4 regions of the Geodermatophilus sp. SMS 5-13 genome follow, and region 2 is predicted to be linked to each of the others. Evidence: riboswitches for the same ligand, from Rfam matches in the RefSeq annotation. Region 2 holds a riboswitch; each other region holds the start of a gene.
What was found. A riboswitch is a leader RNA that binds a small molecule or an ion and turns the genes downstream of it on or off. The one in region 2 is predicted to bind cyclic di-AMP.
Positions count from the first base shown of each region.

Region 1: linked by a shared signal. The riboswitch ahead of AB3388_RS19435 (C40 family peptidase) and the one ahead of AB3388_RS15135 (VldE C-terminal domain-containing protein) in region 2 are both predicted to bind cyclic di-AMP.
Region 3: linked by a shared signal. The riboswitch ahead of AB3388_RS01345 (LysM peptidoglycan-binding domain-containing protein) and the one ahead of AB3388_RS15135 (VldE C-terminal domain-containing protein) in region 2 are both predicted to bind cyclic di-AMP.
Region 4: linked by a shared signal. The riboswitch ahead of AB3388_RS18225 (transglycosylase family protein) and the one ahead of AB3388_RS15135 (VldE C-terminal domain-containing protein) in region 2 are both predicted to bind cyclic di-AMP.

Region 1 covers NZ_CP165729.1:4,019,195-4,022,580, reverse strand. The annotation lists gene AB3388_RS19450 (OsmC family protein) at 1-131, shown strand, start outside; gene AB3388_RS19445 (DUF427 domain-containing protein) at 128-931, shown strand; gene AB3388_RS19440 (nuclear transport factor 2 family protein) at 926-1,330, opposite strand; gene AB3388_RS19435 (C40 family peptidase) at 1,436-1,945, opposite strand; cyclic di-AMP (ydaO/yuaA leader) riboswitch at 1,961-2,124, opposite strand; gene AB3388_RS19430 (ADP-ribosylglycohydrolase family protein) at 2,397-3,386, opposite strand, start outside.
Region 2 covers NZ_CP165729.1:3,125,116-3,128,501, forward strand. The annotation lists gene AB3388_RS15125 (IclR family transcriptional regulator) at 1-414, shown strand, start outside; gene AB3388_RS15130 (VOC family protein) at 488-862, shown strand; gene AB3388_RS15135 (VldE C-terminal domain-containing protein) at 866-1,732, opposite strand; cyclic di-AMP (ydaO/yuaA leader) riboswitch at 2,027-2,196, opposite strand; gene AB3388_RS15140 (bifunctional 3'-5' exonuclease/DNA polymerase) at 2,346-3,386, opposite strand, start outside.
Region 3 covers NZ_CP165729.1:280,368-283,753, reverse strand. The annotation lists gene AB3388_RS01350 (vWA domain-containing protein) at 1-1,380, shown strand, start outside; cyclic di-AMP (ydaO/yuaA leader) riboswitch at 1,540-1,706, shown strand; gene AB3388_RS01345 (LysM peptidoglycan-binding domain-containing protein) at 1,713-2,870, shown strand; gene AB3388_RS01340 (NADPH-dependent FMN reductase) at 3,096-3,386, shown strand, end outside.
Region 4 covers NZ_CP165729.1:3,774,628-3,778,013, forward strand. The annotation lists gene AB3388_RS18215 (ABC transporter ATP-binding protein) at 1-173, opposite strand, end outside; gene AB3388_RS18220 (permuted SH3 domain-containing protein) at 170-1,204, opposite strand; cyclic di-AMP (ydaO/yuaA leader) riboswitch at 1,523-1,682, shown strand; gene AB3388_RS18225 (transglycosylase family protein) at 1,683-2,240, shown strand; gene AB3388_RS18230 (NAD(P)-dependent alcohol dehydrogenase) at 2,326-3,291, shown strand; gene treZ (malto-oligosyltrehalose trehalohydrolase) at 3,349-3,386, shown strand, end outside.

The DNA of each region.
Region 1 (3,386 bases), 890 kb from region 2:
TGACGCCGCTGCTGGAGCCGGCGAAGCGGGTCTGCTACGTGTCCAACACGTTCGCCGCGGTGCCGGAGATCGAGGTCGGCCTGGCGGCCCTTGAGCTGCGGCACCGCCCGGAGGAGCCTCATCCCGCATGAGCGCCCCGCCCCGAGACATGGGCCAGCGGCTGGCCGCGCTGGCCGGCATGCGCCCCTGGTGGCCCCTGGTCGAGCCGTCGCCGCGGTGGATCCGCGTCCGGCTGGGCGACGAGCTCGTCGCCGACTCCCGCCGCGCCGTCCTGTTCGTGCAGTACGGGCCCGAGGCGCTGCCGCGGACGTTCCTGCCGACCTACTTCCTCCCGCCCGACGACGTCCGCCCCGGCGTCCTGGTCGATCCGGCGGACGACGACGGGATGACCGCCTGGACGGTGCAGGCCGGCGGCCGCCGGGCGGAGCGCGCCGCCTGGGCGCACGCCGAGCCGCCCCCGCCGCTGGAGGCGCTGGCCGGGCTGGTCACGTTCTCCTGGGGCCGCGGGCTCACCTGGTTCGAGGAGGACGAGCCGCTGGTCGCGCACGCCCGCGACCCGCACAAGCGGGTGGACGTCGTGCCCAGCTCGCGGGAGGTCCGCGTCGAGGTGGACGGCGAGCTGCTGGCCGAGAGCACGCGGCCGCTGCTGCTGTTCGAGACCTCGCTGCCGGTGCGCTACTACCTGCCGCCCGAGGACGTCCGCACCGAGCTGCGCCCCAGCCCGACGACGTCGACCTGCCCGTACAAGGGCGTGGCCAGCTGGTGGTCGGCGCGGGTCGGCGACCGGGTGCTCGAGGACGTCGCGTGGAGCTACGAGTCGCCGATCCCGGAGAACCCGCGGATCGCCGGCCGGATCTGCTTCCGCAACGAGCACGTCGACCTGGTCGTCGACGGCGAACCGCAGGAGCGGCCGGTCACACCCTGGTCATGACGTCCCGGAGAGCTGGCGCACCGCCTCGTCGATCGGTGCGCTGTCCTGCTCGACGGGCTCCACGTACAGCCGCCCCCACGCGATGTGGCCGTCGTCCCGCAGGCCGAAGACGGTCACGCCCTTCATGAGGAAGGGGCGGCCGTCGGCGTGGCTGCCCTTCCACACCCACTCCGACCAGGACGTCGTCCCGTCGGTGGTCTCCTTGACGACGCCGACCTGCAGGTCCGGGACGCCCACGAACATCTGCGTCCAGTTCTCGAGGACCTGGTCGCGGCCGCCGAAGCCGCGGTTGGGGTGCACCGGCTGCTCGCTGCGGTAGTCCGGGGCGAACAGCGCGGCCATGGCCTCGGGGTCGTGCGCGTTCATCGCGTCGCGCAGCCCCGTGATCGTGGCGTTCATGCCGGGCCTCCCGTGCGTGGGGACGCCCACCAGGCAGCCACCGCGGGCGGGCGGTGTCAATGCCTCCGGTGCCCCGGCCGTGCGGCCGGGGCACCGGAGCGCGGCTCAGACGAGCCGGCGGGCGCCGACGGCACCCGGCATGTACGCCAGGTCCACCACCTTGACCGGCTGGCCGTAGGTCGACGCGTGCACGATCTGGCCGTTGCCGATGTACATCGCGACGTGGCTCACCGGGCTGTAGAAGAAGACCAGGTCACCGGGCCGCAGCGCGTTCAGCGACACCGGCGTGCCGATGGTCGACTGCATCCGCGAGGAGTGCGGCAGGGAGACCCCGGCCGCCCGGTAGGCGTACTGCATCAGGCCCGAGCAGTCGAAGGCGTTCGGACCGGACCCGCCCCAGACGTAGGGGTCGCCGCGCTGGGCGAGTGCGGTGTCGACCGCCCTCTGGGCGGCGGCGTTGGCCGCGGCTGCGGGGGCTGCGACGGCGGTCCCGCCGCCCGAGTCCCCGCTGTTGGCGGAGGCGACTCCCGGGGAGAGGACGATTCCGGCGCCGGCGAGGAGGGCCAGGGCGGGAGCGGTGAAGCGACGGGCGAGGGACGTGTGTGCAGTCGTCATCGACGACGGTTCTCCTTGTTCTCCGAAGCCGCCTACCGAGTTAGCTGACGGGTTCGGGCTGGGGAACTCGCCCGGCGCGACCGGCCCCCATGACGGTCGTGCTTCACCCCAGTACTGCGGTGGGTCCCCGGTCCGGGCGCCGGCACGCGGCCGGCCGCCCGGTTCGGCGGCGTCCGGTGGGGTTCCCAGGTTCGGGAGTTGTGCGGCCCCATCCGGACCGCGAGAACGCTAGGAGGGTCTTTGGACCCCGTCGAATCGAGTCAGCCCCGCGTTTTGCCGCTCCGACACACCCGGGAGCGGGGTGCCTCGCCGTCCTGACCTGGCCGGACGCTCGACCGCACCACAGGACGGCGGTCGGCACGGGGAGTGCGCGTAACTCCGGCGTACCGGCACGGCACCACAGCGCGTGCGTGCCCGACCCCGAACCGGCAGCGGTTTCCGGCCCGACGGGTCAGCGCATCCGCTCCAGCGCCGCGGTGAAGCTGGCGTTCCACAGCCCGAGGTAGGGCCAGTTCGCGGCCACCCGCGCCGTCGCCTCGTCCGCCGAGAGCCCCTCCGTGCGCCGCAGCCACGCGCGCAGGACCAGCCCGGTGCGCGACGCCCCGCCGTGGCAGTGCACGAGCAGCCGCCGTCCCTCGTCGCGCAGCGCGGCCATGTCGGCGAGCACGTCCTCGAGGACGACGTCGAGCTCGGTGTTGTAGTCGTTGTCGGCCAGGTAGGCCATCCGCTGTACCTCGTGGCCGAACGGCTCACCCAGCCGGCACAGCGAGATGACCGCGAAGGTGCTGTCGCTGTAGCGGGCGCCGTCGAGGTTGCCCGCCCAGATGCCCGGCAGCACCTCCCGCGGGCCGATCCGCGGGATGACGCCGGGGTCGTACGGCGCAGCCGCGCGGCCGTCCAGGGCGGCGGCGAGCTCCTGCAGGTCGTCCAGCCGCCAGGACCGGCCGGCGGCCTCGCCGTGCACCACCGAGGACCAGCGCATCGGGATGCCGGCCATGCCGACGGTCGCGCCCGCCAGGGCACCCGCGACCGCGGCCCGCGCGGACGTGTCGCCGCCCTCGTCGACCGCCCTCCGCAGCACCTCGGCGAAGCTGCCGGCGTCCCGGAGCCGCGTGGGGTCCTCGCCGTCCAACGCCCGGCGCAGCGTGTCGCCGAGGTGCGCGCTGTCGTGGCCACCCGGGGCGCCCTGGCCACCGGACCGCGCATCTCGCGCGGCGCGGATCGCCCAGGGGAGCGCCTGCACGGGTGAAGCGGGCTCGACCGGCTCGCCGGCGACCACCTTCAACGCCACCGCCAGCGCGGCGCCGAAATCGTCCGTGAGCCGGCCGGGCGGGTCGCCGCACATCTCGGTGCGCACCCCGCGCGCCGGCACGGGGAACCGCCGGGAGAACTCGCCCGGCGGCAACCCGGCGAACGGCGCGCCGAGCGCGTCGCCCACGGC
Region 2 (3,386 bases):
CTCAATGCACTGGTCGCCGACCTCGGCATGACCGCGTTCCTCGTCATCCGCTCCGGCGACGAGGCGGTGACCGTCACCAGCGTGGAGCCGCAGGACACCGCGGCGCACGTCGTCTACCGGCCGGGCACCCGGCACCCGGTGGGCCGCGGCGCCCCCGGTCTCGCGCTGCTCATGCCCGAGCCGCCGTCCCCGGACGACCGCGAGGAGCTGCGCGAGGCGCGGCGGGTCGGCTGGGCGGCCTCCCACGGCGAGGTGATCGCCGGGCTGCGCTCCGTCGCCGCCCCGGTGCTGGGCCCCGACGGCGGGGCCCGCGCCGCGCTCGCGGTCGTCTACGTGGACGACAGCGCTGACGTCACGAAGGTCGGGTCCGCGGTGGCCGAGGCGGCGGCGAAGGCGGCCGTCGCCGTCCGCTGAGCAGACCGCTCCCGCAGCGGGCTCCGACGTGCTTGGCTGCTCGCCGTCGCACGGCCGTCGGAGGGAGCCGCAGATGCCCGTCCAGCTCAACCACACCATCGTCGCCGCCCGCGACCGGCACGCGTCGGCCGCCTTCCTCGCCGACCTGCTCGGCCGCAAGCCGCCGACCGACTTCGGCCCGTTCGCGGTCGTCGAGCTCGACAACGGCGTCTCGCTCGACTTCCAGGACGACGAGGTCGCCCAGCCGCGGCACTACGCCTTCCTCGTCTCCGAGGAGGAGTTCGACGAGATCTTCGGCCGCATCCGGGCGCGCGGCCTGGACTACTGGGCCGACCCGTTCGAGCGGCACCCGGGCGAGATCAACACCAACGACGGCGGCCGGGGCGTGTACTGGAAGGACCCGAACGACCACATGCTGGAGATCATCACCGTGCCGTACGGGGGCTGATCCTCAGCGGTAGTTCACGTGGACGTGGTCCATGTGGTTCGCCGTCGCGCTGCCCCGGTCCGACATGCCCTGCCAGGAGCCGCCCGGCGACTGGAGGATCCGCTGCCGGTAGATGATGTACTCCACGCCCAGCTCGTCCCAGTGGTCGATGTGGTACTGGACGATCGCGTTCCCGAGGCCGGTGTCGGACAGCACCATGTAGTCCAGCGCCAGCCCCGACGGGTGCCCGCCCGGGTCGGTCGCGCTGGGGCGGGTGCCGCCGAGGGTGATGCCGCCCGCGCCGGGCACGTTGGAGACCACCGCGTTCGCCGCGGCCTGCACCTGCGGCTTGATGCTGCCCGCGGTGTTCGTGATGTGCGCGGTCGCGGTGACCGCGGTGCCGGCGACCTCGCGGGCCGGCTCCGCGGCGGCAGGGGCAGCCGCGGTATGCGCGGCGGCGGCCTTCGCCTCGGCCTCCGCCTTGGCCTTCGCCTCGGCCTCCGCCTTGGCCTCCGCCTTGGCCTCCGCCTCCGCCTCGGCCTTCTGCCGGTCGAGCTCGGCCTGGTCGGCGGCGGCCTGCGCCTGCTGCGCCGCGGTCTGCTCGGCCTCGCGCGTGCTGCGGCTGGCGGCGAGGTCCGCCAGCGGCTGCAGGTCCTCGGTGGGGGCGGCGACCGTGCCCGACTGGGCGGTCAGGCCGAGCTCCTGGGCGACGCTGACCGACTCCGGGGTCCCGGCCTCGGCCTGGGCCGCCGGGTCCGCGCCGAACAGCACGTTGACCATGAGCGCGCCGGCGGTCGCGACGCCCAGGTACAGGCCCGGGCGGCGGGCGGCGGCGGGCGGGATGAGGCGCGCGCGGCGGGCCCGGCCGGAGGTGGTGGTGCGGGGGTCCATGGGGGACGTGCTCCGTGAGGTGTGGGCGCAGCGGCGCGCGGGCGGCGCGCTGCGAGGGGATGCGGACAGCGGGTCGGCGGCGCGTCCGGGACGCGGCAGGCCGGCGCGGGCCACCGGGGAAGCGGCTGGTCAGCCGGTCGAGCGGGGGTGCTCGGGGTGGTGGGCGCGCGCGGGAGGCGTCAGGGCCGGCCGCCGGCGGTCAGCTCCGCGGGCGCATCCGGCGGTAGCGGGCCGTACCGGGTCGTGCAGCAGCAGATGCAGCAGAAATAGCGCGCGTCATCGGAGCGGCTCTCCGTTTCTTCCGTGAGCCGCCTACCGAGTTAGCTGACGGGTTCGGGCGGGAAGCAGCCCTACCCGCTCCGGACGCAGGCGTCCGTGAGCGGGATTCACCCCAGTACTGCGGTGGGTCCCCGGCTCGCCCGTTGCTCGTTGCCGAACAGTGGGCGACTCGGCGGCGTCCGCTCGGACTCCCCGGGTGGGGACGTGATGACCGGGCGGGCATATTCACCGTAGAGCCGTTATGCAGTCGTGACAATCGGCGGCCGTCGATTCGTCGAGTGATGCACGTCGCGGCGCCCCGCCTTGACGGCGGAGGGGTGCTAGGGGTCGCGGCTCAGCCGGCGTCGGCCCAGGAGGCGACGACGGCGACGTCGAGCGGGAAGTCGACCGGGAAGTCGCCGAACAGCAGCCGGCCGGCCGTCGCCGCCGCGCCGTGCACCGCGTCGAGCACGTCCGGCGCCAGGTCCTCGGGCGTGTGGACGACGACCTCGTCGTGCAGGAAGAACACCAGGTGCGGCCGCTCCTCGACCGGGCCGGTGCCGCCGAGCCGCCACAGCCGGTTGCGCAGGTCGGCCAGCCAGCACAGCGCCCACTCCGCCGCCGTCCCCTGGACGACGAAATTGCGGGTGAACCGCCCCCAGGCGCGGCGGGAGCGGTCCCGCTCCTCCCGTGAGCCGCCGTCGTCGGGCGGCTCACCGAGCTCGACGGCGCGCTCGGCCCACGCGCCGGTGGGCACCGGCGATCCGCGGCCGAGCAGGGTGTGCACGACCGCGCCGCGCTCCCCCGCCCGGGCGGCGTCCTCGACCAGCCCGATCGCCCGCGGGTAGCGGCGGGTCAGCCGCGGCATCATCCGGCCGCTCTCGCCCCGGGTGCCGCCGTACATGGCCCCCAGCACGCCGACCTTGGCCTCCGCCCGGGTGGCGACGGCGCCGGCGGCGACCATGCCCTCGTACAGGTCGGTGGAGCGGGCCGCCTCGGCCAGCGCCGTGTCCGCGCTCATGCCGGCGAGCACCCGCGGCTCGAGCTGGGCGACGTCCGCGACGACGAACCGCCAGCCGGCGTCGGCGATCGCCGCCGGGCGGACCTGGACCGGCACCGACAGCGCTCCCCCGCCGTTGGACGCCCACCGCCCGGTCACCACGCCGCCGGGCACGAACGACGAGCGGAACCGGCCGTCGCGCACCCAGGCGTCCAGCCAGCTCCAGCCGTTGGCCGCCAGCAGCCGCGCCAGCTTCTTGTACTCCAGCAGCGCCGGGACGGCGGGGTGGTCGAGCTGCTCGAGCGTCCACGAGCGGGTGTCGCGCACCGGCAGCCCCGCGGTCTGCAGGGCGCGCAGCAGCTCGCCGGGCGAGTCGGGGTTCAGCTCGGGCGCCCG
Region 3 (3,386 bases), 2.8 Mb from region 2:
CCGCTGCAGACCGTCGCCGACCTCGGCGCGCTCGAGGCCTCGGCGCTGCCCCACGTGTGGGTGCCCGACTCCTCGCTGTGGCTGGCCCGCGCCCCGGAGGGCGCCGCCCTGGAGATGACCAGCACGCTGGCCCATTCGCCGGTCGTGCTCGCCACCAGCCGGGCCGCCGCCGACGCGCTGGGCTGGACCGACGCCCCGCCGACCTGGGCCGCCGCCCTGGCCGCGCAGCACCCCATCGCCGTCCCGGACCTGGCCGAGAGCGCCGAGGGGATCGCCGCGCTGGGCGCGGTGCGGGCCGGGCTCGGCGGCGGTACGGACGCCGACAACGCGATCGTCGAGGCGGTCCTCGCCGCGGCTCGCGGGCCGGCGGTCAGCGTCGCCGATGCCCTGGCCGCCGGCGGCGCGGGCGACGCCGACGCCCCGCTGGTGCCGGTGAGCGAGCAGGAGGTGTACGCCGCCACCGCGGCCGCCGGCGACTCGCAACTGGTCGCCGTGTACCCGAGCGACGGGTCCCCTCGGCTGGACTACCCGGTGCTCCGGGTCGCGTCGACCCCGGTCGAGAGCGCCGCCGCGGTGGACGCGATCGTGGGCCGGCTGACCTCCGCGGCGGCGTCCGAGCGGGCGCGCGGGGCCGGGTTCCGCGACCCGGAGGGCGCCGCACCGTCGCACGCCGCCGACGCCGGCCTGCCGGACGCGGCACCCGAGGCGATCGCGCTCGACCCGGCCGACGTCCGTGCGCTGCTGGCCCGGCTGGCGAGCCTGTCCGCACCGTCCCGGATCCTGGCCGTCTTCGACGTGTCGACGTCGATGGAGGCGCCGGTCGGCACCAGCACGCGCGCGACCCTCGCCAGCGACGCCGCCAGGAGCGCGCTGACCCTGATCCCGGACACCTCGGCGATCGGGCTCTGGAACTTCGCCCACCATCTCGACGGGGACCAGGACTTCGCCGAGGTCGTGCCGACCCGCCGGCTGGACATGCAGGTGGAGGGCCGGCCGCAGCGGGTCGCCCTCGACGAGCAACTGCGCCAGCTGCCCGACCGGCTGCGCTCCGGCGGCACCGGGTTGTACGACACCACGCTGGCGGCGGTCCGGGCGGCGCAGGCCGACTACAGCCCGGACGCGGTCAACAGCGTGCTGATCGTCACCGACGGCGCGGACGACGACGACCAGAGCGTCGGCCTGCCGGAGCTGCTGGACACGCTGCGCGCCGAGGCCGACCCCGACCGGCCGGTGAAGGTGATCGGGGTGGCCCTGGGCCCGGACGCCGACCTCGACGTGCTGCGGCAGATCGCCGAGGCCACCGGCGGCGCGGCCTACTCCGCCGAGGACCCGGCCGACCTGCAGGACGTGCTCTTCGACGCGATCCGCCAGCGGCAGTGAGCTGATCCGCATTTCGGCGGACGGCGTCGTCGTCACCTGGCGTTTTCCCGCCGGCGGCACCGGATGTGGCGGGCGTCACGGCGACAATGCACATAACAGGCCGTAGCGTTTTGGCTGCGCTCAGCTAAACAAGAGCGTGGAGCCGGTCCGCCAAACCCTGCCCACCGGCTGCCATCCCGAACAGTTCAGGGCAGGGGTGGGGGACCCACGTTTCCACGGCGCGCCAGGCCTCGGGCCGCGCGCCTCGGGGTGAAGCCGCGCACCGCGGCCGGGCACCGATCGCCCGAACCCGACAGCTCACCTCGCCGGCGTCATCGGAGATCACTCACACCATGCCCAAGCACCGCGCGCCCCGTTACGTCCGCACCAAGAAGGTCATCTCCCGCGCCCCCGTCGCCGCCGGCGCCACCGTCGTCGGCATCGGCGTCCTGAGCTCCCCGGCCCAGGCCGCCACCAGCCACGACTGGACCGGCGTCGCCGAGTGCGAGTCGGGCGGCAACTGGAGCATCAACACCGGCAACGGCTACTTCGGCGGGCTGCAGTTCAGCCAGTCGACCTGGGCCGGCTTCGGTGGCACCGACCTCGCCCCCCGCGCCGACCTGGCGACCCCCGCCCAGCAGATCCAGATCGCCGAGGAGGTGCTCGCCGGGCAGGGCATCGGCGCGTGGCCGACCTGCGGCAAGCGCCTGACCGACGGCACCACCGCGGCCGCCGCCGAGGCGGCCCCGGCTCCGGCTCCGGCTCCGGCCGCGCCCCCCGCTCCGGCCGCCGACACTGCCGCCGCCGAGAAGGACACCGCCGCCGCCCCGGCCGGCGACTACACGGTGAAGCGTGGCGACACGGTCGCGAAGATCGCCGCCGCGCACAGCGAGCCGTGGCGCGAGCTCTACCAGCTCAACGCCCACGTCATCGGCGGCAACCCGAACCTGATCTTCCCGGGTCAGGTGCTGCTGACCTCCGGCTCGGCGCAGGCCGCTCCCGAGGCCGCGGCGCCGGTCGTCACCGCGCCGGCCGCGGCGCCCGTGGAGGCGGCGCCCGCTGCCGCTCCGGCCGCGCCCGCGCCAGAGGCCGCGCCCGCGCCGGAGGCCGCGCCCGCGCCGGAGGCCGCTCCTGCGCCGGCCAGCAGCACCGCGAAGATCACCAACACCGCTGGTGCCATCAAGCCGCGGGCCCAGGCGGCCGCCGACGCAGTCGTCTCCAACGTGCCCGGCGCCGACGCCATCACCCTCGGCGGCACCCGGGCCAGCGCGCGCGACCCGCACGGCCACCCGTCGGGCCTGGCGATCGACTACATGGTCCTGGGTGACCGCGCCCTCGGCGACGCGATCGTCACCTACCAGGTCGCCCACTGGGACGAGCTCGGCGTCGAGTACATCATCTGGCAGCAGCGGATCCTCACCTCGCCGAACGGCTCCTGGAAGCAGATGGCCGACCGCGGCAGCCCCACCCAGAACCACATGGACCACGTGCACACGAACTACGGCGCGTGAGCCGCGCGGAAGGCCGTACCGGTCTTCCGCCGACCCCGGACCGCCCCGCCCGCATTCCGCGGACGGGGCGGTTCGTCGTTTCCGGGGGGGGTCACGCGGGCGGCGCGCAGTCCTCGTCCCCGGCAAGCCGGGCGCCAGGCGGTCGGCCACCCCGCCGAGCTGCGACGTGCCCGGGAGCGGTGGCCACGACCTTCTCCCACCCGGCGTCGGTGAGCGTCGCGTGCGGTGGCCCGCTTCGACGGGTTCGTCTTCGTCACGCCCGAGTACAACCACGGCATCCCCGGGTCGCTGAAGAACGCGATCGACTTCCTCCACTCGGAGTGGGCGAACAAGGCGGCCGGCTTCGTCGGGTACGGCGTCACCGGCGGCAGCCGGGCGATCGAGCAGCTGCGCCTGGTGCTCGCGGAGCTGCGGGTCGCCACGGTGCGGGCCGGCGTGTACCTGAGCATCTTCACCGACTTCGAGAACATCACCGAGTTCACGCCCGGAGCGCACCAGGTGCCGTTCCTCGAGCAG
Region 4 (3,386 bases), 650 kb from region 2:
TCGAGCAGGCCCAGGATGTTGAGCAGGGTCGACTTGCCCGAGCCGGACCGGCCGACGACGGCGACGTGCTCGCCGGCGCCCACCTCGAGGTCGACGCCGGTGAGGATGCGCAGCAGGTCGCCGTCGGGCAGCGCGACGTCGCGGCAGACCCCGGCCAGGGTGAGCAGGCTCATCCGAACGGACCGCCCGTCGCGGGGTCCTGGACGGTGTCGTCGGGCACCGGGACGAACTGCAGCACCGCGTCGCCCTCGGCAAGCCCCTCGCGCACCTCGATCAGGTCGCCGTCCGTGAGGCCGAGCGCGACCTGCCGCTGCTCCGGTGCACCGTCGGCGCCCATCACCCAGACGTTGCCGGTCTGCACCGTGCCCTGCACCGCGGTGATCGGCACGACCAGGACGTCGTCGGCCCGGCCGGCCTCGATCGCCATCGAGGCCCCCATGCCGGCGAACACGGTCGCCTCCGGCGGCACCGCGCAGCGGGCCGTGGCGCCCGCGCCGGCCGACGCGGTGACCGCCCCGCCGAGGGACGGGTCGCCCGTCGCCGGGTCCTGGACGCTGTCGTCGTCCGGGGCGCCGAGTGTCAGGCCGCCGCACGGGAAGGGCGCCGGGCCGCCCTGCACCGTGACCTGCGCGGTGGAGGGCGGGGTGAGCAGCCGGAACTGCTGGGCCTGGGTGAGCGGGGCGGTGACCGACAGCGTGCCCGGGGAGACCGCGCCGACCCGGTCCCCCACCGCGACGACCTGGTCGACCAGCACGTCCAGGGCGCCGACCGTGCCGGCCGCGGCCGTCTTCACCGTCGTGGTCGTCACCAGCGGCGGGCGGGGCGTCACGGTCGGGTTGCCCTCGGCGTCGGTGCCGGTGAGGGGCTCGCGCTCCTCCTCCGAGCGGATCTCGAGCAGCGCCTGCCCCGCGGTCACGCGGTCCCCGGCGGCGACCAGCAGCCGGCGGACGGTGCCGGCCGCGGTGGCCTTCACCGGGACGGCGGGATCGGCCACGACCGTGCCGGTGACGGTGACCGTGTTGACCACCGAGCCGCGGGCGGCGGGAACGGTCGGCGCGGTCAGGTCGACGGTCGGCGCGCCGGGGCCGGCGGCCACGTCGGCGTCCGCGCCGCCGCGGAAGGCGAGCACCGCGAGGGCGGCGGCGATGACCGCCCAGACCAGCAGCCGCAGGGCCGGGAAGACGACCGTTCGCAGCGCGCCCATGCATGCTCCCTTGCCGGCGGGGTTGGGGTACTCGGTGGTACCGGTCGGCACGGGACCGTAGCGGGCGGCAGCCGCCGGTGGGGCCGGTTCCGCCGCGACGCGCGCACCGTCACCCGGATGCGGGAAGCACCCGCTCCGCGACGGTGTGTCGCGGGGCGAGTGCGCTGTGCAGGACCGGCGTCGGCGCGTCGGCGAAACGCCGACGCCACGCCCGGGAACCGCCCGGTTCGACAGGCCCAGCCGGAGGGCCCTCCCTACGGTTTCGCGCGTGCCCGGGCCTCACTCGGCCGGGTGCGAGGCGCCGGCCCGCCCAACCCCGTCCACCGGCTGCCTGTCCCTCTGATCAGCCCACGGACGGGGGCGGGGGAACCACATCTGACGCACGCGCTGCGTCTCGGGGTGAAGCCGCCACCGGCGGCCGGGCACACCGATCGCCCGAACCCGACAGCTCACCTCGCCGGCGGGGATCGGAGGATCCATGTCCCAGCACGACCTTCCCGGGTACCGCCGTGTCCGCCGCCTGCTGTGCGGCGGTGCGCTGGCCCTGGGCACCGCGATCGGGGGCGTCGCCCTCGCCGCGCCGGCGTCCGCCGCCGGACACGACTGGAGCGGCGTCGCACAGTGCGAGTCCGGGGGGAACTGGCACATCAACACCGGCAACGGCTACTACGGCGGGCTGCAGTTCAGCCGCTCCACCTGGCTGGCCTACGGCGGTGGCGCCTACGCCGCCCGGGCCGATCTGGCATCACCGGCGCAGCAGATCGCCGTGGCCGAACGGACGCTCGCCGGCCAGGGCGTCGGCGCGTGGCCGGTCTGCGGGCGGCACCTGCGGGGCGGCTCGACACCGGGTGCCACGTCGGCGCGGGCCTCGCACGCGTCGCACGCGTCCGGGGGCAGCTACGTGGTGAAGAGCGGTGACACGCTCGCGAAGATCGCGCGTGCGCACGGCATCAGCTGGCGCGCGCTCTGGGCGCAGAACCGGGGCGCCGTCCACAACCCGCACATGATCTACGTGGGCCAGCGCCTGCACGTCTGACGGGAGGAGCGGGCGAGGGAGCCGGGCCGGGGTGGCGTTCCCCGGCCCGGCTCTCGTCGCGTCGAGGCGCCGGTAGGGTCCGGCCGTGCGCGCCGCCGTCCGCACCCGGTACGGCCCGCCGGACGTCGTCCGGGTCCTGGACGTGGACCCGCCGCGGACCGCCGACGACGACCTGCTGGTGCGCGTGGTGGCCACGACGGTGAACCGCACCGACTGCGCCTACCGCGCGGGCACGCCCGTCCTCGTCCGGCTCGGCACCGGCCTCCCGCGGCCCCGCGTGCGGGTGCTCGGGACGGAGTTCGCGGGCGTGGTGACGGCGGCCGGGCCGGAGGTCACGACGTTCGCGCCCGGGGACCGCGTGTTCGGCTACGTGGAGGGCCGGTTCGGCGCGCACGCGGAGCACCCGGCCGTCGGCGCGCACGCCTCGGTCGCGCGGGTGCCGCCGGGGGTGGACTTCCACGAGGCGGCCGCGGCCACCGAGGGCGCGCACTACGCCCTCGCCTTCGTCCGGGTCGCCCGGGTTCGGCGCGGGCAGTCCGTCCTCGTGCTCGGGGCCACCGGGGCGATCGGCTCGGCGGCCGTCCAGCTGCTCGCGGCCGGCGGCGTCCGGGTGACCGCCGTGGCGCCGGGCAACGCCGACGTCGTCCGCGGGCTGGGCGCCGAGCGCGTCGTGGACGCCGCCGCCGAGGACGTCACCGACGACGGGCAGCGCTACGACGCCGTCCTCGACGCGGTCGGGAAGAGCACGTTCGCCCGCTGCCGGCCGCTGCTGGGACCCCGCGGCACCTACACCTCGGCGGAGCTCGGGCCGGCGGCGCAGAACCTGGCGCTCGCGGCGGTCTCGCCCCTGTCGCCCGGCCGGCGGGTGCGCTTCCCGTATCCCCGGCACGACCAGGCGATGATCCGGCGCCTCGCGGAGCTGCTCGGGTCCGGCCGGTTCCGGCCGCTCGTCGATCGCCGCTACCCGCTCGAGCGGATCGTCGAGGCCTACCGGTACGTCGAGACCGGCCGCAAGCTCGGCAGCGTCGTCGTCCGGGTCGCCGACGATTGAGCCGACGGCGCCCGGGCATGATGCCTGGGCTCCCGCTGCCGGAAGGAAGGCTCCTCCATGCCCGACCCCGTCGAGTTCGCCGTCTGGGCGCCGCT